Regions from separate parts of the Paenibacillus sp. FSL R5-0713 genome, predicted to be linked through region 1. Evidence: riboswitches for the same ligand, from Rfam matches in the RefSeq annotation. Region 1 holds a riboswitch; each other region holds the start of a gene.

Region 1 (7,812 bases):
GTGAACCCATCTCATTGGCAAAGTTATAACCATCCATTGAACCACAGAAGAACTGAAGCACTTTGTCGGCAAATGGGTAATTCATGACGGAATCGAATTGATCACCCATAAGCCAGGTCAACGAGTCGCTCCATACTTCACCAACAATATAGGCTTCCGGATTCGCTGCCTTAACAACCTTGCGAAAATCACGCCAGAAATGGTTGTCCACTTCATTGGCTACATCCAGACGCCAGCCATCCAGCTTGATTTCCTTAATCCAGTACTCTGCTACATCAAGTAGATATGCTTTAACCTCTGGGTTGGCTGTATTGAACTTGGGCATGTTGCCATAGAAACCAAATGTATCGTAGGTAGGGATACCGTCTTTGATCTGAATCGGATATTCATTGATGTGGAACCAGCCGGCATACTTTGAGTTTTTTCCATTCTGGAGAACGTCTTGAAAAGGAGGGAAGTCTTCACTGCAATGGTTAAACACAGCGTCAAGCATCACTCGGATACCCAGACGATGGCATTCTTCTGTCAATTGTTTGAGCAGGGCATTGTCACCAAAATGAGGGTCGACTTTTTTATAGTCTATTGTGTCGTATTTGTGATAGGAATTGGCTTGGAATAGCGGGGTAAAGTAAATGGCGTTCACGCCAAGTTCGGTCAAGTCATGCAAATGATCCAGCACACCTTGCAGATCTCCACCAAAAAAATTGTCCAACTCCGGTTTGCCACCCCATTCATGCGTTTCTGGAGGATTCAGCTTGGGATCACCATTAGCAAACCGTTCAGTCATGATCTGATAAAAGACGGCTTCTTTGGCCCATTCAGGTACCTTAAACACATCGATTTCATGTATATACGAAAACTCATAATATCCTCCGGTTGGATAGGGGAGCTCATAATGAATTCCGTTATCGGCAAGAAAAACATCTTCCGAACCGGCGGTTATTCGAAATATATAGGTGAGACGTTTGAATTGTGGCTTGACGGCAGCCTCCCAATAATCAAACATGCTATCCGCAGCAGCCTTCTCCAGTTGTATTTCCTTATACGTTCCGTTCCAATTGTACTTATCTCCGGTCAGTGCAGTCACGTATTGCACATCATTTCGTTTGGTTCGTACACGCAGATGTATGGTTGACGAATTATAGGCATAAGCCCACTTGTCACGAGGAACATGATACATGGCTTCTAGCAGCATGACAGCACCTCCTCAATATAGGATAAGTTATGAAAACCGGTCTTTTTGAACACGTACTTATATCAATAAATAACCAAGTTAGCCAGCAAATGAACCACATTTACTGTAATAAAATGAATTATTTTCATCGTTTTCAAAGGTTTCTTTCACAGCATCTCCAGCTTCTTGCTGAATATACGTACAGCTAATTAAGAAAAAGGCACCCTGAAACAGCTTGGAATTCAAGTCTGTTTAGGGTGCCTATATCACATGTTGATTAGATTCTTAGCGAATAGCTTGCTCGAATTCCGTTCGGATGGTTTGAAGCAGTTCTGGCTGACTGAGTACGTCGTAGGCTGTTGTAGCAAGTGCTTTTGCTCCCAGAATCATGCCATCCAGCGCGCGGTCCTGAAGTGCAAGATCACGGAAGGCAATGGAGTGCAGGGTATGAACTTCATCCACTACACGGATGTAGGGGTGGATTGCGGGACATTTCAGGGAAACGTTACCGATGTCCATGGAGCCATGATCGTTACCACTCACAATCTCTTCTTGCGGGATACCGAGTTCCATCAGATTTTGACTAAATGCCGCTGAGAATGCCTCATTGGTGACCATCTCGTCATAGGACGTTTCATAGTTGGATGTCACGAGCTTGCAACCTGTCTGCAGCGCAGAACCTTCAGCGATCTGAATCACACGTTCAGTGAGGATATTCAGTTCTTTACGGGTTGCAGCACGCACATAAAATTGTGCAGAAGCGTAGTCAGGAATGATGTTTGCTGCCTGACCTCCGTTATTGATCACACCGTGAATCCGAACGGTACTTTTCACTTGTTGCCGGAATGCATTGATTCCGTTGAACGTTTGAATGACGGCATCCAGAGCATTAATGCCTTCATGCGGACTTGCGGCAGCATGTGAAGATCGACCATGAAATTCAAATTGAACAGCATCAATCGCCAGCGAGCTGCCTGACTTTTCGTAGGCATAGTATGGATGCGCCATAAGGGCAACATCGCAGTCATCGAACAAGCCTGCTTCCGCCATCGGAACTTTGGCACCACGAGTCTCTTCAGCAGGTGTGCCAAACACTTTAATTGTTCCACCTACTTCATCCAGAATGGCCTTAAGCCCAACAGCAGCTCCAAGACTCATCATGCAGATCAGATGGTGACCACAAGCGTGACCGATCTCCGGCAGCGCGTCATATTCGCACAATAATGCAATGGTAGGGCCGGGTTTGGCGGCGGAATACGTTCCGATAAAGGCTGTCTCCAGTCCAAGAATGGGAGCCTCTACTGTGAAACCATGATAGAGAAGTTCTTCTTTCAAACGGGCAGAAGCGAGATACTCTTCATTTCCCAGTTCGGGATTCGCACCGATATATGATGAAATGGCTTTAAAACGGGAAGCATATTGATCAATAATCGTAAGAATTTGTGATTTTTTAGATGTCATTGGTAAACTCCTTATACGTAATGAAAATAATTCATTGATTATATCATGTTTGCTTTATTTTTTCAGAAACAAGTCAAGATTTGTAATTTCAAAATGCATTGCATAATCATGCATTGTACTTTATAATGACTCAGTCATCAACATGAGAAGCATACAATGTACTGTAAGGGGAGAAAAAGGTTGAAATTGATAAGTCGTTACACCATGATGCTGTTGACCTTTGTTATTCTGCTGACGACTGCCGTTCCTGTGGCATTGGCAAGTGGAACTACAGATAATTCAAGCAGTAAAAAGCTGGTGCTCGGTACAAGTGCCGATTTTGCACCATATGAATTCCATAAAGTGATTAATGGTAAAGATGAAATCGTTGGTTTTGATATTGAGATCGCCAAAGAGATTGCCAAAGATCTTGGCGCTGAGCTTGTGATTGAGGATATGGGCTTCGACGGTCTTCTGCCTTCATTGCAGAGCGGGCGTGTTGATCTGGTGATTTCAGGTATGACGCCGACGGATGAGCGGAAGAAAAGTATCGATTTTTCCGACACCTACTATAAATCAAAACAAGTGATCATGGTTCGCAATGTGGATAAAGACAAATATCCAACCATGACCGAACTTGAAAATGCGAAGATTGGCGTTCAGAAAGGCTCCATTCAGGAAACGATCGGACAGAGTATTCCAGGAGCGAAGCTTACTGCGCTTGATAAAATCTCGGATATCGTGCTTCAACTGCAAACCAAACGTATTGACGCGGCAATCGTAGAAGATACCGTGGCTGCAGGTTATCTGGACGATATCATTGGACTTGCTGCTGCTGTTCCGGACGAAGAGCAAGCAGAAGCGGCAATCGGGATTCGTAAAGGCAATACCGAGCTGCTAGCAGCCGTAAATGGAACACTGGAGCGATTGAAAAGCGAAGATAAAATCAATCAGATGGTGACGGACGCCAGCCTCATGATGGCGGACAAAGCAAACAAATCACAAAATATTTTCCAAGTATTCTGGCAGTACAAAAGTTTCTATGCTACAGGTATAGGCTACACACTTCTGTTGTCTGCACTTGGGGTTATCTTCGGGGTAATTATTGGATTGATCATCTGTTTGTTCCGTTTGCATGACGCTGCAATTTTGCGGTGGATCGGTACTGCTTACGTTGAAGTGATCCGTGGTACACCAATGCTGGTACAATTAATGATCATTTACTATGGTTTTTCCCTAAGCTTTGGCATTAACTTCACTGCACTTCAGGCAGGTATCATTACACTTTCAATTAATAGTGGTGCTTATCTGGCAGAGATTTTCCGTGCAGGTATTCAAGGTGTGGATCGGGGTCAGTTGGAAGCAGCTCGTTCCCTGGGAATGGGTAGAGGGGCAGCAATGCGTTATATTATTTTACCGCAAGCCTTCAAAGCTGTATTACCGGCGATCGGTAATGAATTCATAACCATCATCAAAGAATCCTCCATTATCTCCGTTATCGGTATGGTGGACATTATGTATCAGGCAAGTGTGGTCAAAAACATTACGTACCAAGGCTTGAGTCCATTTTTGATTGCAGCAGCCATCTACTTTGTAATGACGTTCATTTTGTCCAAGCTGCTGGGACGACTGGAAAGGAAGTTGAGTGCAAGTGATAGACGTTAGACAATTACACAAATCTTATGGAAATAACGATGTGCTTAAGGGCATTAACGTGACGATTGGCAAAGGTGAGGTTGTCGTGGTCATCGGTCCTTCCGGTTCGGGGAAAAGTACATTCTTGCGTTGTCTGAACCTGCTGGAACAACCTACCTCGGGAGAGATTGATTTTGAAGGCGTGTCAATCACAGACCCCAAGCACAACATTAACGCAACTCGTGAGAAAATGGGAATGGTGTTTCAGCATTTCAACCTGTTCCCACACAAAACGGTAGAACAAAACATCACAATCGCTCCGATCAAAGTAAAGAAACAATCCACGCTGGAAGCGGAAAAAATTGCTGCTGATCTGCTTAACACCGTGGGCTTGTACGATAAAAAAGATGTATTCCCGAATCAGCTGTCCGGTGGACAGAAGCAGCGGATCGCCATTGCTAGAGCACTGGCCATGCAGCCGCATGTCATGCTGTTTGACGAGCCTACCTCGGCACTGGACCCCGAGATGGTCGGCGAAGTGCTGGATGTCATGAAACGTCTTGCAGAAGGTGGGATGACCATGGTCATCGTAACGCATGAGATGGGGTTTGCACGTGAAGTGGGAGACCGTATCCTGTTCATGGATGGCGGGGTTATTGTGGAAGAGGGAACACCTGATGAGGTGTTTGGAGCACCGAAAAATTCACGTACACGTGACTTCCTTGCGAAAGTACTCTAAATGAATTGATTAAATAGCGTTACTGACTTCGAGTCGGTAACGCTATTTTTTTGTTGAAAATAATTACATATGGGATTCAAAAAGTAACTATTCTGTTACCAAATATATAGCGGATATCTGGCCCAAACACTTTTAGTGTATTCAATATTCTTACACGTGCTTATACATGTTGAATCCATTTGGTAAGAATTACTACAAGTTCAGGTTACAAAATTGTGATATATTGAACTCTGCCGAAACTTCCGGACAGGGAGTGCGGGGGATGTAACGATGCAGATAGTGCAGGGGGAAGATCTACAGCACACTGCTTGGGGTGAATTAGGGGTACATATCGTTTCAAATGTAATGATGGACCTATAGGGTGGGCTCCTCATCCGAATCCGACAACTAACTTCGCAGGCACAATGAGGGAGGAAGACCATGATTAACAAGAAACGTATAGCCAAAACAGCAGTAGCATTAATGACAACAGCAATGCTCATACAAGCCGTTCCGGCTCACGCCGATTCAGTTCATGTGGCCAAAGAGGGAGATACCTTCTACACCTTATCGAAACAATACGGAGTATCAATGAACACATTAGTTAAAGCAAACAATGACATTTCGCCTTACAACATTTATGGTGGTTTGAAAATTACGATTCCCGGTAAGGCAAACAATGTAGCAGCCGCGGCGACGGAGAGCAAGACCCAAGCCAAAACGGTTACCACAGCAAGCTTGGACGTTAACACAGATAACAAAGTGGTTCAAGCGTGGGGTAAAACATTTGATTACAGTAAAACTGTGAACGTGAAAGCAACAGCGTACTCTGCAGATCCGTCTGAAAATGGAGGATGGGGTGCCGTCGATTATTTCGGAAATGACCTTGAACTGGGTACGATTGCAGTAGATCCTAGTGTCATTCCACTTGGAACCAAAGTACTGGTAACGGGTCACAGCCATCCAGGCTTGCCAAAACAGGCTTTTGTGGCTACAGCACGTGATGTGGGCGGTGCAATCAAGGGTCACCGGATTGATATCTTTATCCCTGGTAGCAAACAATCGGTAAGCACATTTGGTTTTCAGGATATCGAGTTGTACATTCTGAAGTAGAGCGTAAATTACATTTAAACTGAATTCAAACAGGGTGTCTGCCAGTCGCTAACTTGCGATTGAACAGCACCCTTTTAATATTTCCATGATTACCTAACACGGTTATTCTATTCTTTCGCCTTCGGTAATCCCAGCATTTCGTCCAAGGTGACCAGTTCATATCCCCGGTTACGCAGTTCCTCAATAATTTCAGGCAAAGCCTCAATCGTGCCATTCAGATTCGATCCAACACCGCCTCCTGCATGTTGTAGAACGATGGAGCCAGGTTTTACAGCAGACAGGATGTTATCTTTCACCTTTTCCTTGGAAAGACCTTTCCAGTCCAGAGAGTCAACGTTCCAGTTCACAATACTATAATGTTGTCTGGCAGCCCATTGCAGCTGTTCTTCATTAATGTCTCCATACGGAGGTCGAATCATCTTGGGCGTATATCCCGCCAAATGGCGAATGATATCCCCGGTATGTAAAATTTGTTTGCGGAAGGCATTCATCGACAGCTTACTGAACTCCGGATGATTGTAGCTGTGATTGCCAACGATGTGCCCTTCCTTAACAATCCTTTTTACCAAATCGGGGTGCTTCTCAGCACGACTACCAACGATGAAAAACGTAGCTCTGACTTTATACTTTTTCAACAGATCCAACACCTGCGGAGTAAACCGTGGATCGGGCACATCATCAAATGTCAACGCAACCTGCTTGGTTGAAGGACCATTAGTTTTGAACGTATCGGCATATTTCTGACGTAACTGTCCCAATGTTAATTGTTCTTCTTCCACGGAATCAGTATTGGATACCGATTCACTTGGCGGGTCTGAAGCATCCCGTGATGAAGCTGGTGGTGCTTGATATCCGCCGAGAAAAACAACGATAACCATCAGCATAATGAGGCGTACGCGCATAATAACAGCCTCCTTTTCCAAAATGACGTTCTCTATGGTATGCCCGTGGACTTGAGAAAATATGCGCAGTGTGAGAAGTTTCATTGCTGATTTAACTCATGACAGCCATAATTCCTCCATATATAACATATAGAAAAGGAGCGGTGGAATAGCCATGAGTACATATGATTTGAAATCGATACGTTTACAGGTGATTGAAGCAGGAGAGGATAAGGTTTTTCTCGTTACTGGAGGAAAAGCTCATATTGGCGCTGTAGCCACGTTCTATGTGGAAGATGAGCGGGTCAGCGGCACGACAGTCCATATTCCGGGACATAAGGAACAAGAACTGTGTGAGCGGCTTGCCCGAAAGGCTGCCCAACAATTAAAAATGACCGTTACGGTAATTATGGGTATCCATTTTGATTCCATTACACGGATGCAGATCGATGAAATCGTGCAGACTGCAGAGAGGCTAATGGAGGATCATCTGAGCAAGGATAAACGATCTTCCTAATATAAAGAGCAATCGCATGTTTTAATTTTATTTGCTAAAATTGAAACGAGTTGTAGATTGTTACGTATGTATGTTTATATACGATGTAATATCGACTAGGAGGAATAACATAATGTCCATTTTCAAACGTTTACGTGATCTAACCATGTCTAACATCAACGCTATTATTGACAAGGCAGAAGACCCAATCAAGATGACGGACCAATACATCCGTGACATGCAAGAGGATCTGGAAGATGCGGAGAAAGCAGTAGCGCAACAGATCGCCATTGAGAAGAAATTCAAGCAGTTATTCGAAGAGCAGGAAGCTCTAGTGAAAAAACGTGAAGAGCAG
Region 2 (7,812 bases), 2.3 Mb from region 1:
TTATGCACCTTGGACACAGCCAAGCGGGCAAGGGCAGGGATCGGTTATGTACCTCAAGGGCGGGAGATTTTCCCGCAGCTTACGGTGAAAGAAAACCTGTTGCTTGGTCTGGAGACAAGTGCTCCGGGATTAAAAACGTTCCCGGAGGATGTGCTTGCGATGTTCCCGGTGCTTGCTACGATGTATGGACGGCAGGGCGGGGATCTGAGTGGTGGACAGCAGCAACAATTGGCATTCGCCCGGGCATTGGCTTCACGTCCGGGGTTGTTACTGCTTGATGAGCCGACAGAAGGCATCCAGCCTTCTATCGTGGAGGACATTCGGCAGGTTATTCTGCAGCTCAAGGCGAAGGGAGACCTCTCTGTTCTGCTGGTGGAGCAAAGTATTGATTTTGTAAGGAGTGCCGCCGATTATATCTATATCATGGACAAAGGCACCATCACCCTGCATGGGACACCGCAGGAACTGGATATGTCGCAGTTTGAACATCATCTGTCCGTGTAGTGTTAATTAGCGTGTTGAGTAGTTAGGTTTCAGGAACGCTTGTCCAGGATATTCGAGTATTTCGGATATAACCGCCGGATGCATTCAGGACAGATATCATGGGTGAATTCGGCGTGGGTATGCTTCTCCAGATAATTCTCAACGGAGGTCCACTGTTCCTCTTCGTCCTTGATTTGTTTGCAGACAGCGCAAATAGGCAGCAGTCCACGCAATGTGCGCACTTCAGACAATGCCTTCTTCAATTGGTGTTCTGTCTTCCTCTGTTCGGTAATATCCATGTGTGCAATCAAAGCTAGATCGGTATCCAGAATTGTATTCGTGTGAGACAGAGGGGTGAGTTCCACGCGAAACCACCTCTCTTCGTTGTATACAGTATACACGCAGATATCATATGTATGATTTCGATTAAAGGGTATTCCGCGTTCTTTCAAATTCTGTGCGACAAGTGCCGTGTTTGTGTTCTTGCTTCGTATTGCCCAGGCTTCCGTCAGATGCAGGTAATGTGCATGATTAATATTCGCATCCGGGTATGGTGGTGATTGGCCGAGCCCCTGTTGCCAGGCGCGGTTACAACTGTGAATGATCCAATTATGATCAACGATGATGAGTTGGTGACGTATGGACTGGAACGACAGTCTCTCCAGATCGGATGTAACATGTCTCATGGATGGGACCCTCCTTTGACAGAAATCTTATCTCAGTTCATCTGGAATATCCAAAATATCAGCGACCATGTGCCTGAATCGGGTTGCTTTGCGTGTGCCGTGAATGAGATTGGATAAACGGTAGGGTGGGATGCCGTGCTGTTCGCAAAAGGCCTTCTGGTCCATTTGTAGTTCGGTTAGCCGTCGTTTGATGGCCCATCCGAACGGAGTGACTGGTTTTTTCTTGTTCTTGTTCAAAAGGGTTCACCCCTGGTTAGAATGTAGTATTCAGTCGCCCTTTCTTCATGTAGAATATATAGAAATGCGAGCTGTATATTTCATTATATACGTAAATCCGTCATCTAACAATTAAAAAAGACGGAAAAAAGTGTATTTTGTGATGTTAAATGGCGTAAATACGTTAAATAAACAAATAAAATGACAAAAAACACGTCGGCAAGGAGGTTGCCGGCGTGTTTTTTAGTTTGTTTGATGAAGGGAAGGGGGCGGGTTTGTGGAGCAAGAGGACTAGGCTCTGTAGGCATGAAGTCCAGCTCCAAGCATATGGAAACTGGGGAAAAATGATTTCATGGACATCGAGGTTGGCTGTGCCAGTCCATCCGCAGCCGAGGCGCTTACGGTATTCCATTCAGTCTCCAGATCTGTGGCCAGGCGTACCATCAGATCTTTGGTTATATCGTTATTCAGGGGAATGACTTTGGAGGCTTCGGTTATGCAGGCATTCATGGCTGAATGCAGGTAACCAAGGACCGCTTCCTCGACCGGGATGTCGAGGTGGTGGTTAATCCAGGCGTGAACAGTGGAGAGGCAGCCAACCGAATCATATTTGGCGAAGATCTGTTCGAGCTGGCTAAAATCAATCCAGGGGTGCAGAGCGCGTGCCAGTCTGATCAATCGTTTTCCCATGGCGGCAGCTTGTTCTCTGAGATCTCCAGGAGTTCGCTGAACATGGACCAGTTTATCGATCAGAGCTATCCGCCATGTATCCTTGTGATCTGCTGCGGTATAGATGCCTTTGATGGCCATGCCTTCAAGACGAACAATGCTGGGATGCAACTGACAACGCATGAATGATTCGAGATCTTCAGCATTACGAATGGTACCCTCCCTGATATGGATATCCATGCCGAAGGAATGGGTAAACCCTCCAACCTGAATAGAGGAATCAAGCAGTTTGACATAATCGAGCAGCTTATTCCCACGGTTCACAATCATTCGCCTCCTGTGTTCGTTAAATGTCATGTTAAATGACATTTATATTCCTTTTTGCTAACTTTATGTTTGAAAATCCGAATTATATGATAGTTATCATCCCATAAACGTCCGCTTTTTGTCAATAGTATCCGTTAAATTTAATGAATAGATTCTGATATTTAATATTTGTGTCATTTTATATAACTTATTATGTTATTTATGTGACGAAGTGCAGGGAGGACTATATATAAGAAAGGACTATATATAAATGAATCAACAAGATCGGCTCTTACCGAAAAAGAGGGGATCAAATCTAATAATATGCACTTCATGGGTAAACATGACGAGAATATGCGTTTTTTGAGGAAAATGCCTAGCTAAAAAAGAAGGTTTAAAAAATACTTTACTTTTATTTCAGAACCCTGTATAATCAATTCTGTTGCCGATTATTTACGACATGCGGTCGTGGTGGAATGGCAGACACGCTATCTTGAGGGGGTAGTGGGCGTATGCCCGTGGAGGTTCGAGTCCTCTCGACCGCATCATATGAACGATGAAGAAGAAGCTTTCCATTAATGGAAAGCTTCTTTTTTTGCCTTTTTGAACAGTCTGGTACCAGAAGTTGAAAAAAGGCCATCCATTACCGGGGGTAATGGTGCTCTACCTTCCGGCTAAGGGTGGCCGATGTACTATTTTTGCAGTAAGTTCTTGATATCTTCTTCAATCTTGTCAGGTGTTGTTTTGGGAGCATAACGTTTAACTACCTGTCCGTTCTGATCCACAAGGAATTTGGTGAAATTCCATTTGATTGCTTTGGAGCCGAGCAGGCCGGGTGCTTCTTTGCTAAGGTGTTGGAAGAGCGGGTGAGCACTTGAGCCATTCACATCAATTTTCTCAAACATAGGGAAGCTCACGCCATAATTCATCTGACAGAACTCCGCGATATCGTCGGAAGAACCTTTTTCCTGGGCAAACTGGTTGCTTGGAAATCCAAGGACTTCAAATGGCGCATCCTGGAACTTGTCTTGCAGTTCTTGCAGACCTTTGAATTGAGGTGTAAGTCCGCATGAGCTTGCCGTATTCACAATCAGTAACACTTTATCACGGTAGTCGGACATTTCAACTTCTTGACCGCGAAGGGTATTCACTTTGTAATCGTAGACTGTCATCTCAATCGCCTCCATGATATCATCTGATACCTTTCATTATATTGGTTACAATTAAATAATGCAAAACTAATATGATGTTAAAAGAATCAAAACTGGCAAGTTGTGCAGAATGCGTGAATGAATTGCGAAGTGATTTACGCCAGAGTGAGAATTAGATAGCCTTGACGAGGTGGATAGCGTATAACCGTATTGTAAGCGTTATTATATATGAATAATGGCGAAAATCTGCCGATTCGGTGATCTGTCCGGACTTTACACTGCCATGGCACGGGTGTATGATTCATATCGTAATTTCAATTTAAAACTAAATTGTACCTGAAAAACGAAACAAACGATAATATCGCTCGATCTTAACTTAAGATATACGAACGATGTTTTAATCGCTGAGTTTCCATTCATTCATGAATGGGAAACGGGGGAACCAACGGAATGCGCTGTCCAGGACAGTAGGCATTCAAGGGGTGAATTTTCCGGTGACAGCCGGAAATAGGGCGACTCTCGCGCCCGAATCCGTCAGCTAACCTCGTAAGCGTTAAAGGGAGAGGCAACAAGCCGTACGCTGGTTCATGGCGTTTTCGCCATGGATTCTTTAAGAAGCGTTCGGGAGGCCTTGGTCCCCCACGCTTCTTTTTTGTTGTCTTTTCACGCCAAGGGAGGAACGAATGATGGATACTGAGATGATCTTAGTGACTGCTCCTAATGAAGCAGGACGCAAATTTATCAAATTGCTGATGTACAAAAAAATGCCGTTTGCCGTTCTAACCAACAGTGCAGGGGAAGAGCGCAGACTCCGTAGAATCGGAGTAGAACATGTCATTCGCATGAATACGGCTGCAGCTCAAAAATGGTTTTTGCCGCAGGCAAGCGTTGGTAACGTGTTTATTTTCGAGAACAGCCTGAATCTGACCTGTCGTTATTTACAGATCTGTCGATCGTGGACATCAAAATCCCTATGCGTCATTACGGAGCAAAGCCATCCGAAGGGGATCTATCGGGGAATGGGTGCAGACCGGATTGTATATTCACTCAATGGGGAAGTCGGCTTTCTCCTCAATGGGTAATGTCATAGCTTGAGATTGCTCAGGTGTAAGGTGCCTGTTATAATTGAATGTATCGATAAACGGAAATTTGAGGAGACTCGTGCATGATGGTGAGTCTTCTTTTTTATGGTTTTAAAGGTAGTTCAAAAAGTCCGCTTTTGATTACGAAGGATGCCTAGCGGCATCATCAGCATCGAATATGAAATTCAGCCGAAATGTCCGTTGCTCACGTAGTTTTCCCTACGCTCCGCTACTCCATTTCTAGCTTCATTCCATCTTCTCGATACTGAAAACCAGACTTTTTGAACACGAACTTTTAGATTGCCTGTGGCTTACAAGGAGGAATTGGCGTGCCGGATGTGGGTGGATTGAAGTGGTTGTTTTTTGATGTTGGAGATACGCTAGTGGATGAATGGGACCCCGTTGATGATATTATCGGACAGTTCGTTCGCGAAGCCGGTGCTTTGGGGTATCCGGTGAAGATTGAGGCGGTACGTGAATTGTTCGCGAACTGTTATCAGAAATATGAACAATGGCCCATGAGAGTGGCAATTCGCACATTCATTGAAGATGAAGGACATCAGAAACAGATTCAGGACAAGCTGAAGTTTAAAAAAGATCTTGAACGACCTTTTCCTTCAGCGGATTCCGTTCTTCAGCAGTTGTCGCGGTATTATCGCATTGGCATTATCGCCAATCAGAGTCCTGGAACGGAAGAAAGACTGGAGAGTTACGGACTGCGAAAGTATGTTGATGTTCTGGCATGCTCGGCTGAAGAAGGGGTGTCCAAGCCAGATCCAGAGCTGTACGCTGTAGCCCTGAAACAGGCGGGTTGTGCACCGGAGGAAGCCGTCATGATCGGGGATCGGATTGATAACGATATCATTCCTGCCCGGAAGCTGGGCATGCGTACGATTCGAATTATGCAGGGGTACGGAAGATTCCAGCCAGACCGATCGGATGACGAACGTGCGGATTGGACTGTGGATTCATTGGATGAACTCCTGCCTTTACTGGTGCCGGATCAGGAATAGATGATTATTTGTTAGAGCTCGGAGTTTTACTACAAAAAGAAACACCTCGCTGTACTGCAATAATAAAGGCTGATCAACTTGGTATTGAATACCGGAGTTGATCAGCCTTTTTGATGTTTAGTCGATATGACGAGATTAGAATAACCGGATCGTCTGAATGATCAGATATACATTCAGCACAACGATAATTGCGGCAATGACCCATGAGATGATTTTGAGCCACAATTTGTTAGCGAATGCACCCATGCTTTTTTTATCACTCGTGAACATGACCAGAGGGATTACCGCAAAAGGTAATTGAAGAGACAGTACAACCTGACTCAAAATGAGCAGTTCTTCTGTGCCGTGTTCTCCTGCAATTGCTGTGACAATTACTGCCGGGATGATGGCGATCAGACGTGTGACCAGTCTGCGCAGCCAAGCCGGAATCCGAATGTTGAGGAAACCTTCCATAACAATCTGCCCTGCGAGTGTACCTGTAAGGGTAGAATTCTGGCCTGATGCTAACAGCGCCACACCGAACAGGATACTTGCGATTGTAGTCCCTAATAGGGGGGTGAGCAAGTGGTAGGCATCGGAGATCTCGGCAACCTGCGTCATGCCGGCACTATGGAATACAGCAGCTGATACAATCAGGATGGCCGCATTGATGAACAAGGCGAGTGTTAGCGCGATTGTAGAGTCCATGGTCGAATAACGAATCGCTTCTTTTTTGCCCTGTGGTGTCTGTTCGATCTGACGCGTCTGCACAATGGAAGAATGCAGATACAGATTATGCGGCATCACGGTTGCTCCTATAATACCAATGGCAATATAGAGCATGGCAGGGTTCTGCAGGATCTCCACATTTGGGACAAAACCATGGAGAACACCGCCCATATCCGGTTTTGCCAGGAACAGGTCAATCCCGAAGCAGAGGGCAATGGTGGCCATCAGCACGATGACGAGTGTTTCCAAGGCGCGGAAGCCTTTGTTTTGCAGTACAAGAATCAGGAGTACATCAACGGCGGTGATGATAACTCCGTACAACATGGGAATGTTAAATAAGAGCTTTAATGCGATGGCAGAACCGATGACCTCAGCCAGATCGGTAGCTGCAATGGCCAGTTCACACAGAATCCATAACATGACGACAACGGGCATGCTGAAGCGTTCGCGGCAGGCTTGGGCCAGATCCCGTCCAGTGACGATGCCAAGCTTTCCTGCCAACGATTGAAGTACAACGGCCATCATGTTCGAGAGTAAGATGACGGATAACAAAGTATACCCGAACTGCGATCCGCCTGCGATATCTGTTGCCCAGTTGCCGGGGTCCATGTAACCTACGGCCACGAGATACCCTGGCCCTACAAAAGCGAGAAATTTCTTCCACCATGCCGCATTCTGCGGTACTTTCATGGAACTATGTGCTTCTCCGAGTGAAGGGGCTATGCCTGCAGTAGACAATGATTCACTTGAAGGAGCGTTGAATGGATTTTTTTTACTCATACGTTTATCACCTGACTCTTTGGAATAGTGATGCGGGACGAACCGCTCAAGATATATCTAAATTTTTATGTTTATTGTTACATTGTACTCCTTCAATAATTTTTGTCTAGTGCAACTTTTATGTATTAACACAAAAAATATGTTCTAATTTGAAAATGCTCTTTTGTATATTACCCAACCCCGGAAAAAATACAGATATGTGGATAAGATGCATGAAAATAATAAAGATGTAAAAGCTGATAAAGATATAAAATGCGTTTCAAATTGAGCCAGAAGTTTAAATTGAATTGAAGGCATTTAAAACTATACGGATAAGGGAGAGATTCTGAATGGAAGCTTTATATACAGCAGTAGCGACAGTTAAAGGTGGACGTACAGGTTCGGTCACTTCTTCGGATGGCATGCTTAAACATGATCTGAAAATGCCCAAAGAGCTTGGAGGTTCCGGTGGTGAAGGTACCAACCCTGAACAGCTCTTCGCCGCTGGATATGGAGCATGTTATGAAAGTGCCCTTGCCAATGTAGCGCGCAAAGCAGGCGTGAAATTGGAGGATGTGGTCGTTACAAGTAACGTATCCATTGGTAAAGACCCTGCGGATGACGGTTTCCAGTTATCTGTTCGCTTGGACGTGAGTATGCCTGGTGTGGACCACAGTCAAGCAGAAGATCTGGCTCGCAAGGCACATGATTTCTGTCCATATTCCAAAGCGACACGTGG
Region 3 (7,812 bases), 2.9 Mb from region 1:
AAAATTTGGCACTCGTCAGTGATGCTGGTCTGCCAGCCATTTCAGACCCGGGATCCGACCTTGTACAGCTTGCACTGGAAGCCGGAATAACGGTCATTCCCATCCCTGGACCCAATGCTGCATTGTCTGCTCTGATCGTGTCCGGATTACCGACGGAGCGTTTTACATTCGGCGGTTTTTTGCCGCGGGAGAAAAAGGACATGCGAAAAGTGCTGGAGGCTTTTGACGAATCCAACGGGACTTTGTTATTTTATGAATCACCTCACCGTATTCGGAAAACATTAGTCCACCTCGAAGAAATTCTGGGTGATCGCTCCATTGTCCTGGCTCGTGAACTAACCAAGCGTCATGAGGAATTCGCAAGGGGTACTGTGAAGGAATGCATAGACTGGCTTGAAGAGCATCCACCTCTTGGCGAGTACTGTTTGCTGGTGGAAGGTATTAAGGAAGAGGAGCGTAAGGCTGAGCGCGAAGCATGGTGGCAGCTGATGTCACTGGCGGATCATGTCAGCCATTATGAGGGTGAAGGATATAACCGCAAAGATGCGATGAAAAAAACGGCAACGGATCGTGGTCTGACGAAGCGGGATGTATATAATGCGTTAATCGAGTAGCCAATCTAACTCAATATCTTCTGTTATGGGGAACATAACCTGAAAAGGACCTTATATTCAACATTCATGTAGTTTTTGGGTAATAGAACCCATAACAGGGCAAAAAAATACCTTCCGCGGTGGGGTTCACACCGGGAAGGCTATTAAGGAATATTAAAAAGGTTAGAAATAACAATTTAGATAAGTCCAGTATACCTGGTTTTTCTTATTTTGTCACAGGTGCAGGGATTTCGGAAATACATTCGTTACAAACAATTTTACCTTTGAAGTAAGTAACGTTCTCTGCATTACCACAGAAGATACAAGCAGGCTCATATTTTTTCAACATGATGCGCTCGCCGTCAACATAGATTTCCAGAGCATCTTTTTCACCAATACCGAGCGTACGGCGCAATTCGATTGGAATAACTACCCGTCCCAGTTCGTCCACTTTTCTTACAATACCTGTTGATTTCATCATTATAATCAGTGCTCCTCTCAGCTAACTATCATTGTCATTATTCGACATTATTTTATGTTTTATGATACTCATCATACCAACGATTCCCAAAACAGTCAACCTTAAAATTAGCTTAAAATTAAGGCTGTTTTTCACAAGGTTACTGGTGGTAAGGGATTGGCAGCCTTTTTTCGCATTTAAACAACAATGCCAAGTTTGTCGATTTGGAAAACGACAAAACTACGTTATTCGACAAAGTTCGTCATAACGTGTCGAATCTTAGGTGAATCGTGGAGCTCAAAGCGTTAATATAAAAGAAATTAAAGGAGTGAATCGACATGGAACAACGACTAACGGAAGAGAAAGTATTCAAAGATCCGGTACATAATTATATCCACGTGCAAGATCCGGTTATATGGCAGTTAATTAACACCCCGGAATTTCAGCGTTTACGCCGGATTCGCCAACTCGGTACTTCTTACCTTACTTTTCACGGAGCAGAACATAGCCGGTTCTCACATTCACTAGGTGTTTATGAAATTACACGCAAGATCATTTCTCAATTTGAAAGAAGTCATTATTCAGATTGGCCGAAGGAAGAAAAGATTGTAGCTCTGTGTGCAGCTCTGCTTCATGATCTCGGGCATGGTCCATTCTCTCACTCCATCGAGGAAGCTTTTGACATGAATCACGAAGATTGGACTTGTCGCATTATTACAGGTGATACCGAAGTAGGGGCGATCTTAAGACGGTATGCTCCTGATTTTCCTGAGAAAGTGGCATCTGTCATTCAAAAAACGTACGAAAAGCCGATTGTGGTGAACTTGGTGACCAGCCCGCTTGATGCAGACCGAATGGACTATTTGCTTAGGGATGCTTATTTTACAGGTGTAAATTACGGCACGATTGACCTTGATCGCATCCTTCGGATGCTGCGTCCCTATCATGGACGAATTGTAGTCAAGGAGTCAGGCATGCATGCTGTGGAGGATTACCTCATGTCTAGGTATCAGATGTATTGGCAGATTTACTTCCATCCGGTAACTCGTAGTTCTGAAATTCTATTGCGGCAAATATTCAAGCGAGCAAAAACACTCATACAGCATGATTTTCAATTTCGCTTTATGATTGATCCACTCCCTCAATTATTTGCAGGAGAATTATCCGTAGATGAATATTTGCAGTTGGATGAAGCATTAATTCAGACGGCATTTACACAGTGGCGAAAGGAGGACGATACTGTTCTGAGTGAGTTATGCGAACGTTTTATGGATCGCAAGTTATATAAGTATGTAGAGCTTGAACAGGTCGACTTGACAATAATAGAAGAGATTCGGGAAGCTTTTGTACAGGCAGGCCTTGATCCCGAATATGATCTTGAAATTGATTTTCCTTCCGATAATCCGTATGATGTTTTTCGTCCGGATGAATCCACGGATAAGCAGATTCTTCTTCTGGATCGACAGGACAATTTACGTGAGTTGTCAGAAGTATCTGACATTGTCCGTTCCATCAGCGGGCTTCACCGGGGGAAACATCATTTGTATTACCCGCAAAACAAGGTGGATGCGATTATTCATGAATTACCGTCACATATACGCCCCTATTTCTTGTAATCGTGTGGGTATAATCCAATGAAGAATTTAGATATCAAAAGACTTTCAAAAAGAGCTATTTTTCATGATACAGTAATCTGCTTTAATGGGGAGTATATGTAGATCGACATAATTTTGTAAATGCAAGTAGGCAAAGTTAGCACAATCAGCAATATGTAGATCAGAATATCCTTATATCTTCTATATATTGTAGTTGTGAAGAAACAAACGTAATGATGTAATATACAGATTGCCCAAAATGTTTTATGTATGAGTCATTGAAAAATTTGAATTTCACCAATTAAATTTTCAAAAGAAGATAGTCGTTATTTCGACATGAAGGGAGATACAGACATGATGCTGTTCGACACACATACACATCTGGATGCACCACAATTCGACGAGGACCGCGAGGACATGATTCAGCGTGCTGTGGATGCAGGAGTTGGTCGCATGATCAACATTGGCTTTAACCGGGAGACAATTCCAACGACAATGAAACTCGCTGAAACGTATGACTTTATATATGCAGCTGTAGGTTGGCATCCCGTAGATGCGATCACAATGCAGGAAGGGGATTTGGAGTGGATTGCATCTTTATGCAAGCATGAAAAAGTGGTGGCAATCGGTGAGATTGGATTGGATTATCACTGGGATACTTCACCGAAGGAAATACAGCATCGCGTATTACGACAACAAATTGCCTTAGCGCGTGAAGTGAACATGCCGATTGTCATCCATAATCGGGATGCACATGAGGATATCATAAGAATTTTGCGTGAAGAGAAGGCGAGTGAAGTTGGTGGTGTGATGCATTCGTTCTCGGGCAGCTGGGAAACAGCAAAAAGTTGTCTCGATATGGGTTTCCATCTCTCCTTCGGAGGACCGATTACATTCAAAAACGCAAAGCAACCCAAAGAGGTGCTGGCGAAGGTTCCGATGGACCGATTTTTCATTGAAACCGATGCTCCGTATTTGACACCTCACCCTTATCGCGGGAAACGAAATGAGACAGCGCATGTACGTCTGGTTGCAGAGGCAGCTGCGGAAATTAAAGGCATTTCGGTGGAGGAAATTGCTGCAATAACCACCAAAAATGCCATGGAACGATTTGGAATTCGTTAAAAAAACGAGCAAATGAGGTGAAAAAGGCAGGTAAGGGGAGTTAATTTGCCCTTTGATCCAAATAAATCAAGAATATTACAATATTTTAACCAAATATTCAGAAAAACGTACTTGATCAACGCTTTACAACATGCATCAAAACAGGATATCATCTTTTCAGTGAATTGTTGTGCGGAAAATTGGACAGATGTTCGGGGGATGAACAAAGGGACACTTTCCGATGAAACAACATTACTTTCATGAATCAGTCTCGCTGAGTCTCCGTTAACGGAGAGCGGGGGAACCAATAGGGCTTAAACATCGGTGTATTTGGCCGATGCGCAACGTTCGCTGACCCAAAAGCAGCGAAGGGAACTGCGAAGCCGTATTTGATTTCTTCTTTGGGTCTCGGGGTGAATTCAAGGGCGTCCGCCATGAGCGGGTGACCCAAGATAGGGCGGCTCTCTTTCGCCCGAACCCGACAGCTAACCTCGCAAGCGGAAAAAGAGAGGCAACCTCGTGCATGAATTTCCGATATTCAAAATCATTCGGAAGCCACGAAAGAGTTCCTCTTACACTCTTTCTTTGGCTTTTTTGTTTTTGAATAAAAGAAATGTTGTCATCATACGGTAGGTATTCAGGAGGATGACATCATGTTGCGAAGATTGATTCATGGTGCAGAACCGATCAGTTGGTCCGATCTGTGTTCTGTAGAAAATTTGGTATAGTCACGTCAAAGACATCATGCGTTACTTTAGACGGCGAGGCTATGAAGGAGGACGGAGAAGTGGGCACATTCCAACCAGAAGAGACCCATGAGTCACGATCATCCAGTAAGTCTTTCGCGTTGCGGTGGAAGCATGAGAACATGCGTCAAATGGCATTGATCGCGATTTTCTCAATTGCGCTTACAATCATGATCTTGTTAGTCGTTTACGGTCAGGCCGGGAAACAAATTTCACTGGTTATTGATGGCAAAGCTCAGGTGGTAGAGACTCGTACAGGAATGCTTCAGGAAATGCTGGAGGAGCAGTCGATCACAGTCAGCCCTCACGACAAGGTATCCATGTCCATGAACGGGGCGATTACAGATGGAGACCGAATCGTTATTGAGCGGGCCGTTCCAGTTAACATTACGGCAGACGGAGACACCAAGACTCTGTATACAACGGATTCATCCGTAGAAGATGCAATTCAAAAATCAGGTATTCAAGTTGAAAGTAATGATAAGGTGTATCCGGCGCTTGGAACTGCGATCAAAGCAGATATGAAGATCCGTGTAGTGCGCGTAACAAAGCGTACAGTGGATGTAGAACAACCAATCGCTTACAAAGTAATTAAAACGGCTGACCCTAGCTTGTACAAAGGGGATAACCGTGTCGTTGTGAACGGCAAAGAAGGCACACTTGTACAGCACATCGAAAAGGTATTTCAGGATGGAGAATTGGTCTCCAAAAAAATGGTCGGCAAATCTGTCGCGAATAATCGTGTAGATAAAGTGATTGCTGTCGGCACCAAAGCAAAACCTGTTGTGAAAAAACCAGAGATTCAGACCGTATCAGCTCAAACTTCAACAACGAAGAAGGCTACAACAACGAACTCGAAGAAAACATCTGCCTCGGGCAGCAAAGTGATTACCGTATCCGGGACTTCTTTTAAATACTCCAAAGTACTTAAGAATGTATCCATGACTGCCTACTCTTCCGAAGAGCCTGGCATTGGAACCAAAACAGCTTCCGGTACTCGTGTAACGGAAGGACGCACCATTGCGGTTGATCCCAAAGTCATTCCAATTGGCTGGTGGGTATATATCGAAGGTCTGGGATTCCGTCGTGCGGAAGATACAGGCGGTGCCATTAAAGGCAACAAAATTGACGTATATTATGACAGTGTGAAGCATGCCCTGAATTTTGGACGCAAGAAAGGCAAGACGGTCTACGTGATCGGTCCGGTGAAGCCGGAAGCGAACTAAAATCGTTTTACTTTGAAATGGGAATGCTATAAAATAGTTGCATGAATAATTCATGCGGAATATGCGGCGGAGGGGTCTGAATTCAGTCTCCCCCGCCGTTTGGCAGAGAAGAGGATATTCCTCTTCTTTTTGCGTTAGAAAGGAAGAAATGGAACATGATAAAAGAAGTCATTGTGGTGGAAGGCCGTGATGATACGGTAGCCATCCGTCGGGCCGTGGAAGCCGATACCATAGAAACAGGTGGATCAGCCATTAACCAACGCATTCTGAAGCGGATTGCGCTTGCTCAGGAGAGACGGGGAGTCATTGTACTGACAGATCCGGATCATGCCGGCGAACGCATTCGTAAAATCATTGCGAATAAGGTGCCTGGCTGCAAACATGCTTTCATTCCGGAAGCCGATGCCACACGCAAAGGGGATATTGGGGTGGAGAATGCCTCACCGGAGGCGATCCGTCATGCTCTTGCACGCGTACATACTTCATACGAAGGCGCTCCTAGCCTGATCGATTGGGAGGACCTGATCGCGGCAGGACTTATTGTGCATCCGCAGGCTGCTGCACGTCGCATGGAGATGGGCAATCTGCTGGGTATCGGATATTGTAACGGTAAGCAGTTCCACAAACGTCTCGGTGTATTTCAGATTACACGGGAAGAGTTCTCTACAGCATTAGCGCAAATTGAACGTGAAGGATTGTGAGCATATGAAGGATATGGAAGAGACGATAGAAATTGCAACGCCCAAGCGAACCAAAGAAATTATTCAAAGACACGGATTCTCATTTAAGAAAAGTCTAGGTCAGAACTTTTTGATCGATCAAAATATACTGAACAAAATTGTTAATGCAGCCGATTTGGACGAGTCCAAGGGCGCTTTAGAGATCGGACCGGGTATTGGAGCCCTTACGGAACGATTGGCCCGGGTAGCGGGTCCTGTCACAGCCGTAGAGATTGATCAGCGCTTGATTCCCATTCTGGGAGAAGTGATGCAGCCTTATCCGAATGTACGTGTGCATCATGGTGATGTGCTGAAGCTTGATCTGGCTGAACTGTTCCAAAGCGATTTTGCATCGGTGGACAAAGTCAGTGTTGTGGCTAACCTGCCTTATTATGTAACGACTCCAATTATGATGAAACTGTTGGAAGAGAAGCTGCCAGTGGACAGCATTGTTGTCATGATCCAAAAAGAAGTGGCTGAACGCATGGCTGCTGCACCGGGATCGAAAGACTACGGCAGTCTGAGCATCGCAGTTCAGTACTACAGTATTCCTGAGCTTGTGTGTATTGTGCCACCGACGGTCTTCATTCCCCAACCTAATGTGGAATCAGCTGTCATTAAGCTGAAGGTGCGTGAGCAACCACCAGTTGAGATTCCCGATGAAGCACACTACTTCGAAGTGGTACAGGCTTCTTTTGCCCAACGGAGAAAAACAATCTCGAACAACCTGAAGGCTCGTTTCTTCACAAAGGAGAACCGGGAACAGGCAGACATTCTGCTGGAGCAGGCAGGTATCCAACCATCCCGACGCGGAGAGACGTTAAGTCTGCAGGAGTATGCTACACTCAGCACCGTAATGTGGGAAGCAGGGGTACGCGCAGCATTATAAAATTCGAATGAACCAAACCGGGTCTCTGCCCATACGATGGGGTAGAGGTGATTACGTTGATGAATATCGGAGACTTGGTCGTTCGGAAGTCATACGGCGGCGATGTGACTTTTCGGGTGGAAGGCCTTCAGTTGGATGCTGCGGTCATTAAAGGGACTGAGTTCCGGCTGCTTGCCGATTCCCCAGTGGACGATTTGATACAGGTTCCTTACGAACCGCAAAGCGCCAAGACCAGACAGGCGCATATTAAAGCACATCAGACCCTTTCCCGCCTGCAACAGATTCGTATGGAACAGGCTGAGCGGAATCGTGAAGGTCTGGTACAGGACTGGTCTGCTCAACAGGAGCCGGCTTATTTTGAAATGCCGGGAAAGGTGCTTCATCTGGATGGTGATCCGAACTATTTGAAAAAAAGTATGGATCTCTATGAGCAACTTCGTGTTCCCGCAGAGGGACAATACGTTCATGAATCGGCAATGG
Region 4 (7,812 bases), 3.0 Mb from region 1:
TATTCAGTTCGATGAATACAGATCATACACAAGCAAAAGACCCCAAACCGAACTTTACGGTCAAGGGTCCTTTTGCTTTTTTTGATTTTATACGGTGTTGAATGATTTGCCTTAAGCGAGTGCTTCTTTCAATTCATCCGGAGAAGCATTCCACCATTCTTCGTTGTGTGAGATCAACAGCTTCTTGAGTGCAGCCCGATCTTCCGGCCCCAGTTCATCCAGCATGAAACGGCGCTTCATGGCATAATCCATGCGATTCACATGTTCCGCCAGCAGTTTCCATCCGCGTCTCGCTTCTGTATCGATCCACATCTCACATGCTGTTGCTCCACCATACAACTGTCCCTCTTCCGTGCGATCCACAGCTACCCACACCAGCCATACTTGGCGACCGTTGGGTACATCCTCACGATTCGTCGAGAACTTGATATTGCGCTCCACTTTACTCTTCGCATGCATCGCACCAATATCAATTTTGGCTTCACCATTGTCAATAATGACCGGAGATAGGTTATTCAGATCAATGGAGCCTGCACCGAAGCCTTTATGCTTGCTCTTTGCACTAACGATATTCAAGGCAATCTGCTTTTTGCCGTTTTGCTCGTTTTGGTCCATGTTTATAGCCTCCAAGGGTTGATACAAATATTTTAACTAATAATCGGCCCATTGCAAACATATACATGCTGTAGATGCTTGTCAACGGGAGGTATTTATCGATGATTCCACGACGCGCCAAGAGCTGGCTCACCGCATCCCTGGCCCTGTGTGTGCTGGCCGGAGGGATATGGATCACTCTGGGTTATACTCACTCAACTCATTCCGAATTGCCAACACTTGCCCCGGAATCGGGCAAGCCTAAGGCAAAGTCCCCAACCCCAGCACCTCCAGAAAGTGTACAGACCCCTACTGCCGAAGTGTACAGCAACCGTGTTGTGGAATATCACATGGATGTAAAACTGGTCGAAGGGAACGTACTGGAAGGGACTCAGACGATTACTTGGACACATCCAGGTAAAAAAACCGTCAACGAGCTTTACTTTCATATGTATCCCAACGCCTTCTCTTCTGCTGACACCACCTTTATGAAGGAATCCGGCGGAAAGCTTCGGGGTGATGTCATGCCTACCAACGGTTATGGCTCCATGAATATTACCGAAATGAAAACGGAGGACGGGCTCTCTCTGCTGCACCGGATGCAGTATGTGCAACCAGATGACGGAAATATCAAGGACACCACCCTCATTAAAGTACGCTTACCCAAACCCGTCAAAGGCGGAGAAAGCATTACACTCCACACCCGCTTCCAAGTGAATCTGCCAAAGATTTTTGCCCGGATGGGAACTGCTGATGATTTTGTCATGGCAGGTCAATGGTTTCCCAAATTAAGTGCCTATGAACCTGTGGGCAGGCGCGGACGGACAACGGAAGGTTGGAATCTGCACCAATACCATGGCAATTCAGAGTTTTACGCCGACTTCGGTATATATAGTGTGCGTATTCGGGTGCCTGAAACATACAAAGTTGCCGCTACCGGATTTCCGACACAACAAGCCGTGGTGAAGAACGGAGAAAAAGTCTATCAATTCTATGCCGATGATGTGCATGATTTCGCCTGGGCAGCTTCACCGGATTTTGTCTACGCCGAGGAACCCTTCTCTGCACCCAATGTGCCTGGTGTACGAATCAAATTATATTTGGATCCTGCTCATCAGGATCTGAAGGAACGTTATTTCTACGCCGCGAAGGCCGCTCTATCCAATTATAGCAAATGGTTTGGCCCGTATCCTTATGCTACCTTATCCATCGTTGTTCCACCCAAAGCGGGGAACGGTGCTGGAGGTATGGAATACCCTACGCTGGTAACGGCCTTTGGAGCCGATGACACTACTCCAGGTTATGACCTGGAACGTACCGTAGTCCACGAGATCGGACACCAGTACTTCTACGGCATGGTTGCCAGCAACGAATTCGAGGAAGCCTGGCTGGATGAGGGGTTCACCTCTTATGCAGAAGACAAATTGATGGAGCAGGAATACGGATTGATTCCGAATCTGCCGGTACAATCGGGCCTGATTACGTCTCCTTCATCCTTAACACAAGAATCCTGGAAGTTCGATTCACAGAATGAGTATGCAGCCAATGTCTACACACGTGGCAAGCTTGTATTGCTTGGTATTGAACATCAAGTCGGCACAAAAAAGATGGAACGCATTCTCTCTACCTATGTGAAGAAGTACCGCTTCAAACATCCCACTTCGGCAGATTTTCAGAACGTTGTGGAACAAGTGACCCGCACGTCCTGGTCTGATTATTTTGACCAATACGTCTACGGTAATGGAATGGCTGACTTTGCTGTAGAGAAGATTCGTGTTACGCCTGTACAGAAAGACGGTCAAACATGGTACGAGTCATCCGTGACGATCGTCAAAAAAGGCAGTGATTACAACGCCGTTCCTGTTCGCATTGCTTTTGAAGACGGACATACCCTCACCAAGCAATGGGATGGCATAGAAGATCGAATTACCTATAAATTAACGCACACATCCCCCGTAGCCTGGGCCATGACCGATCCCCTGTACACGATCGTGCTGGAGAACCGCCATATGAACAATTTCCTAAAATCCGGACTGGATGAGCAGACGAAGTCCCGCTGGAGCATGAGTGTAACCAAACTAATAGAAGCCATATTCGGAGGTCTGTCATGGTGAGGTGGATACGGTGAAAGCGAAAATACGTGAAGGCTGGTTTCTCGTCCGTCAGCATATGTTCATTGCGGCACTCTTATTTCTTTATCAACTCATTTGGGGATATTTCTTCTATCGAATGGTACAATCGGCAGTCATCCCACTCCTCCTGCGCTATCCAGATTCTGATGCCGGGGAACTGAGTACACTTTTGTTCAAAATGGAAAGCCAACTTAACCTATCTACCCATCCGGAGGTTCATCGTTATCTATGGATTCTGGGGGGCATGCTGCTGGTTCGCATGTTGATCAGCCCCCTTATTCAGGCAGGACTGCTCTACTCACTTCAGCACTTTAATTCTACAGAAGAGCGCATCCCATTCGTCCGTGGAATCAAAAAACTGTGGAAACCGATGCTGCTGCTGCACACCATACGTACATTATTGATACTTCTGCCCGCCTACTGGCTCATACCGAAGCTCTACTCGATCCTCATGGACGGATTTCATTCCCTTCAATTACTTTTGCCTGGTATACCTTATGTTGCTGCCTGGATTGTATATGGATGGGTCATCCACCATGTCATGCTCTACATGCAGTTCGGTGTGTCGGCACCAGAAGGAGAAGGCGGGGCTCACGGCACCCTCAAAGCACTCTGGATTGCACTGCGTCATCTCATCGCCGTTATCGGCATTGCTCTCCTGCTGGGCGGAGTCCACTTACTCGTCTTTGGGGCATTCACTTCAGCCTCATGGTTATTAACGGGACTTACCGGACTTATACTACAACAGACGTATCCACTTGCCAGATGTCTATTGAGTCTGTGGAAAATATGCAGCCATTTCCGATTGTGGCAGTCCAAAGTATCCAAAGGTGAGAGCATTTAGTTTAAAAATTGTTACCATCACATGTTAAACTCATGGCCTGCTATGTACTTATAAATAGGCAAACCTCAACCTTTCCCCGTCAAAGGTCGAGGTTTTTTTTGCTAATTTTGTTGCTAAACGTTGCCAAAGACGTACTCCTCTGTTACAATAATCGCAGTGAGTTTTTAGTAACAACTTTGTAATCTTTACATTCATATTTGTAACTACTTAAAATTAAATCGTCATTTCTTGATTTCGCAGGTGCATAACTAGCATAGCCAAATTCCTGGCACCTGGGAAGCGGGGGAACCAGTTATGGGTGAATTGATCTTGCTACAGAGGGATCATAGGGGACCTTCAACCGAATCCTTAAGCTAACCTCGCAGGCGTTGGAAGGGGAATATCTCTTGTTCAAGAAGAAATTAACCGCAGCTGTACTTAGCATCACATTCGCATTATCGCTTGGTGCAGGTAGCGCATTCGCAGATTCAAAAATGGATAAAGTAATTGATTCAGCAATGGGAACTACATACAAAAGTGGGGGAACAACGCTTAACGGCTTTGACTGCTCCGGATTTACACGGTATGTATTCGACAAATTGGGTATTGATTTGGCACGCCAATCCAGTTCCCAATTCGACATGGGCGATTCCGTATCCCGCATGGAAATGAGAGCTGGCGATCTGGTATTCTTTAATACTACAGGTAAAGGCGTATCCCATGTAGGAATCTTTGTAGGGGATGGAAAGTTCGCACACTCTTCTTCTTCCAAAGGTGTTACGATCAGTGCATTGAGTGAAAGCTATTGGGCCAATCGTTATGTTGGCGCTAAACGGATTATGAGCACGGACGCGTATGAATCACTGGCCCTTGACTAGGGACAAGCTGAGCAACATGATACTGTAACCATGAACCATACTGTAACGAAGCAAGAAGCATAACAGAACCGCCCGGTACATTCTCCGCAGGAATGTATCCGGCGGTTTTTTTGTGCTTCCATCCTGATTCATATTGCAAGTTACGCTCGGGGCTATCCTACAACATCAACAGGCTCATTTTGTCCTCGTTCGTCCGTGCCCTTATGATGTTTTTACCCATCCTGTTATAATATAAACGGAATTACCGGAACTTTTGTTTCATATTTTTTCTGGTAAGAGAGACTTGCTAAATGAATATCTCTTTTGTAGAGTGGACAGAGAGTTCTGTTTCAAGGAAAGGAGCATGCAGGTGTATGAAGGAAGCCCCCGTAACGTTTCACGTTGTACCCATGCGAGAAGAACATGCGGAGCTCATCTGCAGTTGGCAGTATGATCCGCCTTACAATATCTACAGCTGGCTCCCCTGGGAGCAGATGAAAGCGCTGGAAGTGGAATTCGGAGATGCACAGCTGCGGCAGGAGCAATATGCGATTGTCCTGGATCAGAACGATCGTATATGTGGATTTGCTCAATACTTCCCACTTCAAGGGGTAACCCGGATTGGCCTCGGCATGCATCCAGAGCTGTGTGGTCAGGGGCAAGGGACAGCTTTTGTCACGGCCATTGTACAGGAAGCCATTCGCCGAAATCCGATGAATGAGATCGATCTGGAAGTGCTCACTTGGAATGCTCGTGCCATTCAAGTCTATCTAAAGAGTGGATTTGTCACCCAGGATACATACGAACGACAGACCCCAAGCGGCTTGAAGCCCTTTCACTGTATGGTTTATGAAGGGCCTCGTGATTAAAATCCATTGCAAAACAACCAAATTTGCGCCTTGTTATGTGATTAGTTCAAAAATTTCCCACAAAATGCTATGATGTCAGTACAGGTTCCGTTATAATGATATGGATAGTTTCAGGTTAGATGATCTTTCATTCTGGAGGGGACATAAGGGATGCACAAATGGATCATGAGCGGAGTATTTTTTGCAGCATGCGCTTTAGCTATTGTTTTAATGTTTACGCTTCCAGGGAAAGAAGAAGTGGCTGAAGAAGCCAAGCCTACCATGCCGGAAGTCACATTGGATGCCGGACAGGCTGAAGCACTGGTCAAAGCCAATTGTATCTCCTGTCACGGGGATCAGCTTCAGGGTGGCGTAGGACCTGCTCTAGCAAACATCGGCAGCCAGGATGATCTGGAGAAGATCTACACTACGATTGTCAAAGGTAAAGGTGGCGGTATGCCTTCCTTCAAGGGCAAACTGCAGGATGAAGAGATTGCCAATATCGCCATGTGGCTGTCAGAGAAGAAGTAATCTCTGCACACACATAACAAAGAGGCCCTTAATCCCCTTTTGGGAGAATAAGAGCCTCTTTGTTATGCTATTGATTAGGCATCTGCCGCATGCTCGGCCAGAAAGGCCTCCACTTCACGTGCGGACGGCATCCCGGACTGGGCGCCGAGCTTCGTCACGGATAACGCGGCCGCACCCATGGCAAAGCCTACGGCCGCGTCCAACGTCTCACCGCGCGCGAGGGCTACCGCCAACGCGCCGTTGAAGCAATCGCCAGCGCCGGTCGTATCGACGGCGCTTACGGCGTAGCCGGGCGCACGGCATGCGCCGGCACGCCCTGCCTGTACGCGGCCACCAGGCGCCGCCGCGTACACAGCCCCCTCGGGGCCGAGCGTCGTGACGACAGCGGCCCCGAGGGATGCGGCGAGCTCTGCGACCGCCGCATCCAGGTCTTCCGGCCGGAGATGATCCCGGCCGGTCAGCACGGCAAGCTCACTGCGGTTCGGCGTGACAACGTCCACGCACCGCAGGAGCTCCTGGGGCAGACCCGGCACCGCGGGAGCCGGGTTGAGCACCACCAGTGCGCTGCCTTCAGCCGCCAGTTGGGCGGCGCGGGTAACCGCTGGCAGCGGGATCTCCAGCTGTAGCAGCACCGCTGCGGCTGCAGTCAGGCTTTTTACCGTATCCGCTTCTTCCAGCATCTCAGGCACTACTTGCCCGTTCGCACCAGGAATAACGATAATCCGATTGTCTCCTCGAGAGAGCCAGATGGAAGCTGTCCCTGTAACCGTGTCTTCCAATCTGCGAACCTGCGAGACATCTGCACCACTTTCCGTCAGACTGTGCAGCAGACGTTCGCCAAAACTATCCGATCCCACCGCACCAATCATTGTGGTCTGTCCACCCAGACGCGCAGCAGCGACAGCTTGATTTGCACCTTTGCCGCCAGCGAGATAGTGGAGTTCCTCACCGCTCACTGTCTCTCCCTCTTCCGGAATCGTATCTGTCTTCACCACGAGATCCATATTGAGACTGCCTACGACAGCAATAAGAGGTTGTTCCTGATTATAGTCTGACATGTATGGGTTCACTCACTTCCGGCCGCGCGATAATAACCAACTTCGTTATTCCGACCTCATTTTGTCATAAGCTTCGTTGTACTGCCCTGCTTCCTTAATATCTACAGATGTAATACCGCCCGCATCCCATGACGTGAGACGCAGCGTAACCGTTGTATAGTCAATCGTAATAAAAGGATGATGATTGAACGCTTCCGAGATCGCAGCGACCTCATCCACAAATGCAATCCCTTTCATGTAGTTGGAGAACACAAATTTGCGTACAATCCACCGTCCCTCTTCCAGTTCCCAGCCTTCCAGCCTTCCCAGATGAGCTTCGACTTCCTCTTGCGAAAAAACCATGCGTTATCTTCCTCCCCATAGGATGGTACATTACAGACGTGCGTCCGTATAACCACCAACACCTTCGGTGCTATCGTCAGCAACCTCAAAGGCCAGGCTCATCGCCATGCGATCAGCCCATTTCACGAGTAACATCTTACCACGGACAAGCTTCAAAATCCAATCAACTTATATGGCGTAGAACCACTAACCATAAGGCTTTATGGAAAATTCCAGTTCCATTCATACACCTTAAAATGCATGTATATACACTAGATTAAAGGTACAAATGTTAACTCTTCTTCCCCGATCAGAATATGAATGCGGTGCTGTTCCTTATCATGGATGACCACGCCACTTCCAACCGGAATCACAGACTCTTCGCCCAGTGCATAGAACAAATCTTCCGCCAACGCCTCATCCACTTCAAGTTGCTCAGGTGCAGCGAGTCTCTCCCACTCTTCCGCGTCCATTTCAAAGAAAACATACCGATCCGGTATGCGTCCAATTGCCGTTGTCAGATCTGTCAAAATTCCTTCATAATCCCGTCCATGCTTTACGCCCATTGGCTTTTCACTCCTATTCGGCCCCTAAGGAGCGGATTTGATCTTATTATACCTGAAAATAGCCCTTAAAAAAAAAGGCCTT

What was found. A riboswitch is a leader RNA that binds a small molecule or an ion and turns the genes downstream of it on or off. The one in region 1 is predicted to bind cyclic di-AMP.
Region 2: it holds a riboswitch for cyclic di-AMP, as region 1 does, so the genes downstream of both, MKZ12_RS06995 (hypothetical protein) here and MKZ12_RS17400 (3D domain-containing protein) in region 1, are expected to answer to the same signal.
Region 3: it holds a riboswitch for cyclic di-AMP, as region 1 does, so the genes downstream of both, MKZ12_RS00150 (ubiquitin-like domain-containing protein) here and MKZ12_RS17400 (3D domain-containing protein) in region 1, are expected to answer to the same signal.
Region 4: it holds a riboswitch for cyclic di-AMP, as region 1 does, so the genes downstream of both, MKZ12_RS00530 (C40 family peptidase) here and MKZ12_RS17400 (3D domain-containing protein) in region 1, are expected to answer to the same signal.

Annotation. Positions count from the first base shown of each region.
Region 1 is NZ_CP150229.1:3,928,201-3,936,012, reverse strand. Features, by position in the region: gene MKZ12_RS17420 (alpha-glycosidase) at 1-1,195, opposite strand, end outside; gene MKZ12_RS17415 (M20 family metallopeptidase) at 1,460-2,635, opposite strand; gene MKZ12_RS17410 (ABC transporter substrate-binding protein/permease) at 2,816-4,279, shown strand; gene MKZ12_RS17405 (amino acid ABC transporter ATP-binding protein) at 4,266-4,988, shown strand; cyclic di-AMP (ydaO/yuaA leader) riboswitch at 5,210-5,406, shown strand; gene MKZ12_RS17400 (3D domain-containing protein) at 5,409-6,080, shown strand; gene MKZ12_RS17395 (polysaccharide deacetylase family protein) at 6,188-6,982, opposite strand; gene MKZ12_RS17390 (hypothetical protein) at 7,137-7,478, shown strand; gene MKZ12_RS17385 (PspA/IM30 family protein) at 7,591-7,812, shown strand, end outside.
Region 2 is NZ_CP150229.1:1,590,828-1,598,639, forward strand. Features, by position in the region: gene urtE (urea ABC transporter ATP-binding subunit UrtE) at 1-504, shown strand, start outside; gene MKZ12_RS06970 (hypothetical protein) at 534-1,169, opposite strand; gene MKZ12_RS06975 (XRE family transcriptional regulator) at 1,197-1,406, opposite strand; gene MKZ12_RS06980 (urease accessory UreF family protein) at 1,677-2,378, opposite strand; tRNA gene MKZ12_RS06985 (tRNA-Leu) at 2,823-2,905, shown strand; gene MKZ12_RS06990 (glutathione peroxidase) at 3,053-3,532, opposite strand; cyclic di-AMP (ydaO/yuaA leader) riboswitch at 3,904-4,079, shown strand; gene MKZ12_RS06995 (hypothetical protein) at 4,195-4,593, shown strand; gene MKZ12_RS07000 (HAD family hydrolase) at 4,923-5,606, shown strand; gene MKZ12_RS07005 (Nramp family divalent metal transporter) at 5,742-7,094, opposite strand; gene MKZ12_RS07010 (organic hydroperoxide resistance protein) at 7,424-7,812, shown strand, end outside.
Region 3 is NZ_CP150229.1:28,914-36,725, forward strand. Features, by position in the region: gene rsmI (16S rRNA (cytidine(1402)-2'-O)-methyltransferase) at 1-614, shown strand, start outside; gene MKZ12_RS00135 (AbrB/MazE/SpoVT family DNA-binding domain-containing protein) at 820-1,074, opposite strand; gene MKZ12_RS00140 (HD domain-containing protein) at 1,392-2,669, shown strand; gene MKZ12_RS00145 (TatD family hydrolase) at 3,003-3,773, shown strand; cyclic di-AMP (ydaO/yuaA leader) riboswitch at 4,015-4,268, shown strand; gene MKZ12_RS00150 (ubiquitin-like domain-containing protein) at 4,540-5,724, shown strand; gene rnmV (ribonuclease M5) at 5,880-6,425, shown strand; gene rsmA (16S rRNA (adenine(1518)-N(6)/adenine(1519)-N(6))-dimethyltransferase RsmA) at 6,430-7,332, shown strand; gene yabG (sporulation peptidase YabG) at 7,392-7,812, shown strand, end outside.
Region 4 is NZ_CP150229.1:106,179-113,990, reverse strand. Features, by position in the region: gene MKZ12_RS00545 (YwhD family protein) at 112-615, opposite strand; gene MKZ12_RS00540 (M1 family metallopeptidase) at 717-2,708, shown strand; gene MKZ12_RS00535 (hypothetical protein) at 2,719-3,570, shown strand; cyclic di-AMP (ydaO/yuaA leader) riboswitch at 3,816-3,953, shown strand; gene MKZ12_RS00530 (C40 family peptidase) at 3,993-4,427, shown strand; gene MKZ12_RS00525 (GNAT family protein) at 4,781-5,275, shown strand; gene MKZ12_RS00520 (cytochrome c) at 5,426-5,785, shown strand; gene rbsK (ribokinase) at 5,860-6,843, opposite strand; gene MKZ12_RS00510 (4a-hydroxytetrahydrobiopterin dehydratase) at 6,889-7,185, opposite strand; gene MKZ12_RS00505 (hypothetical protein) at 7,216-7,341, opposite strand; gene MKZ12_RS00500 (hypothetical protein) at 7,437-7,730, opposite strand.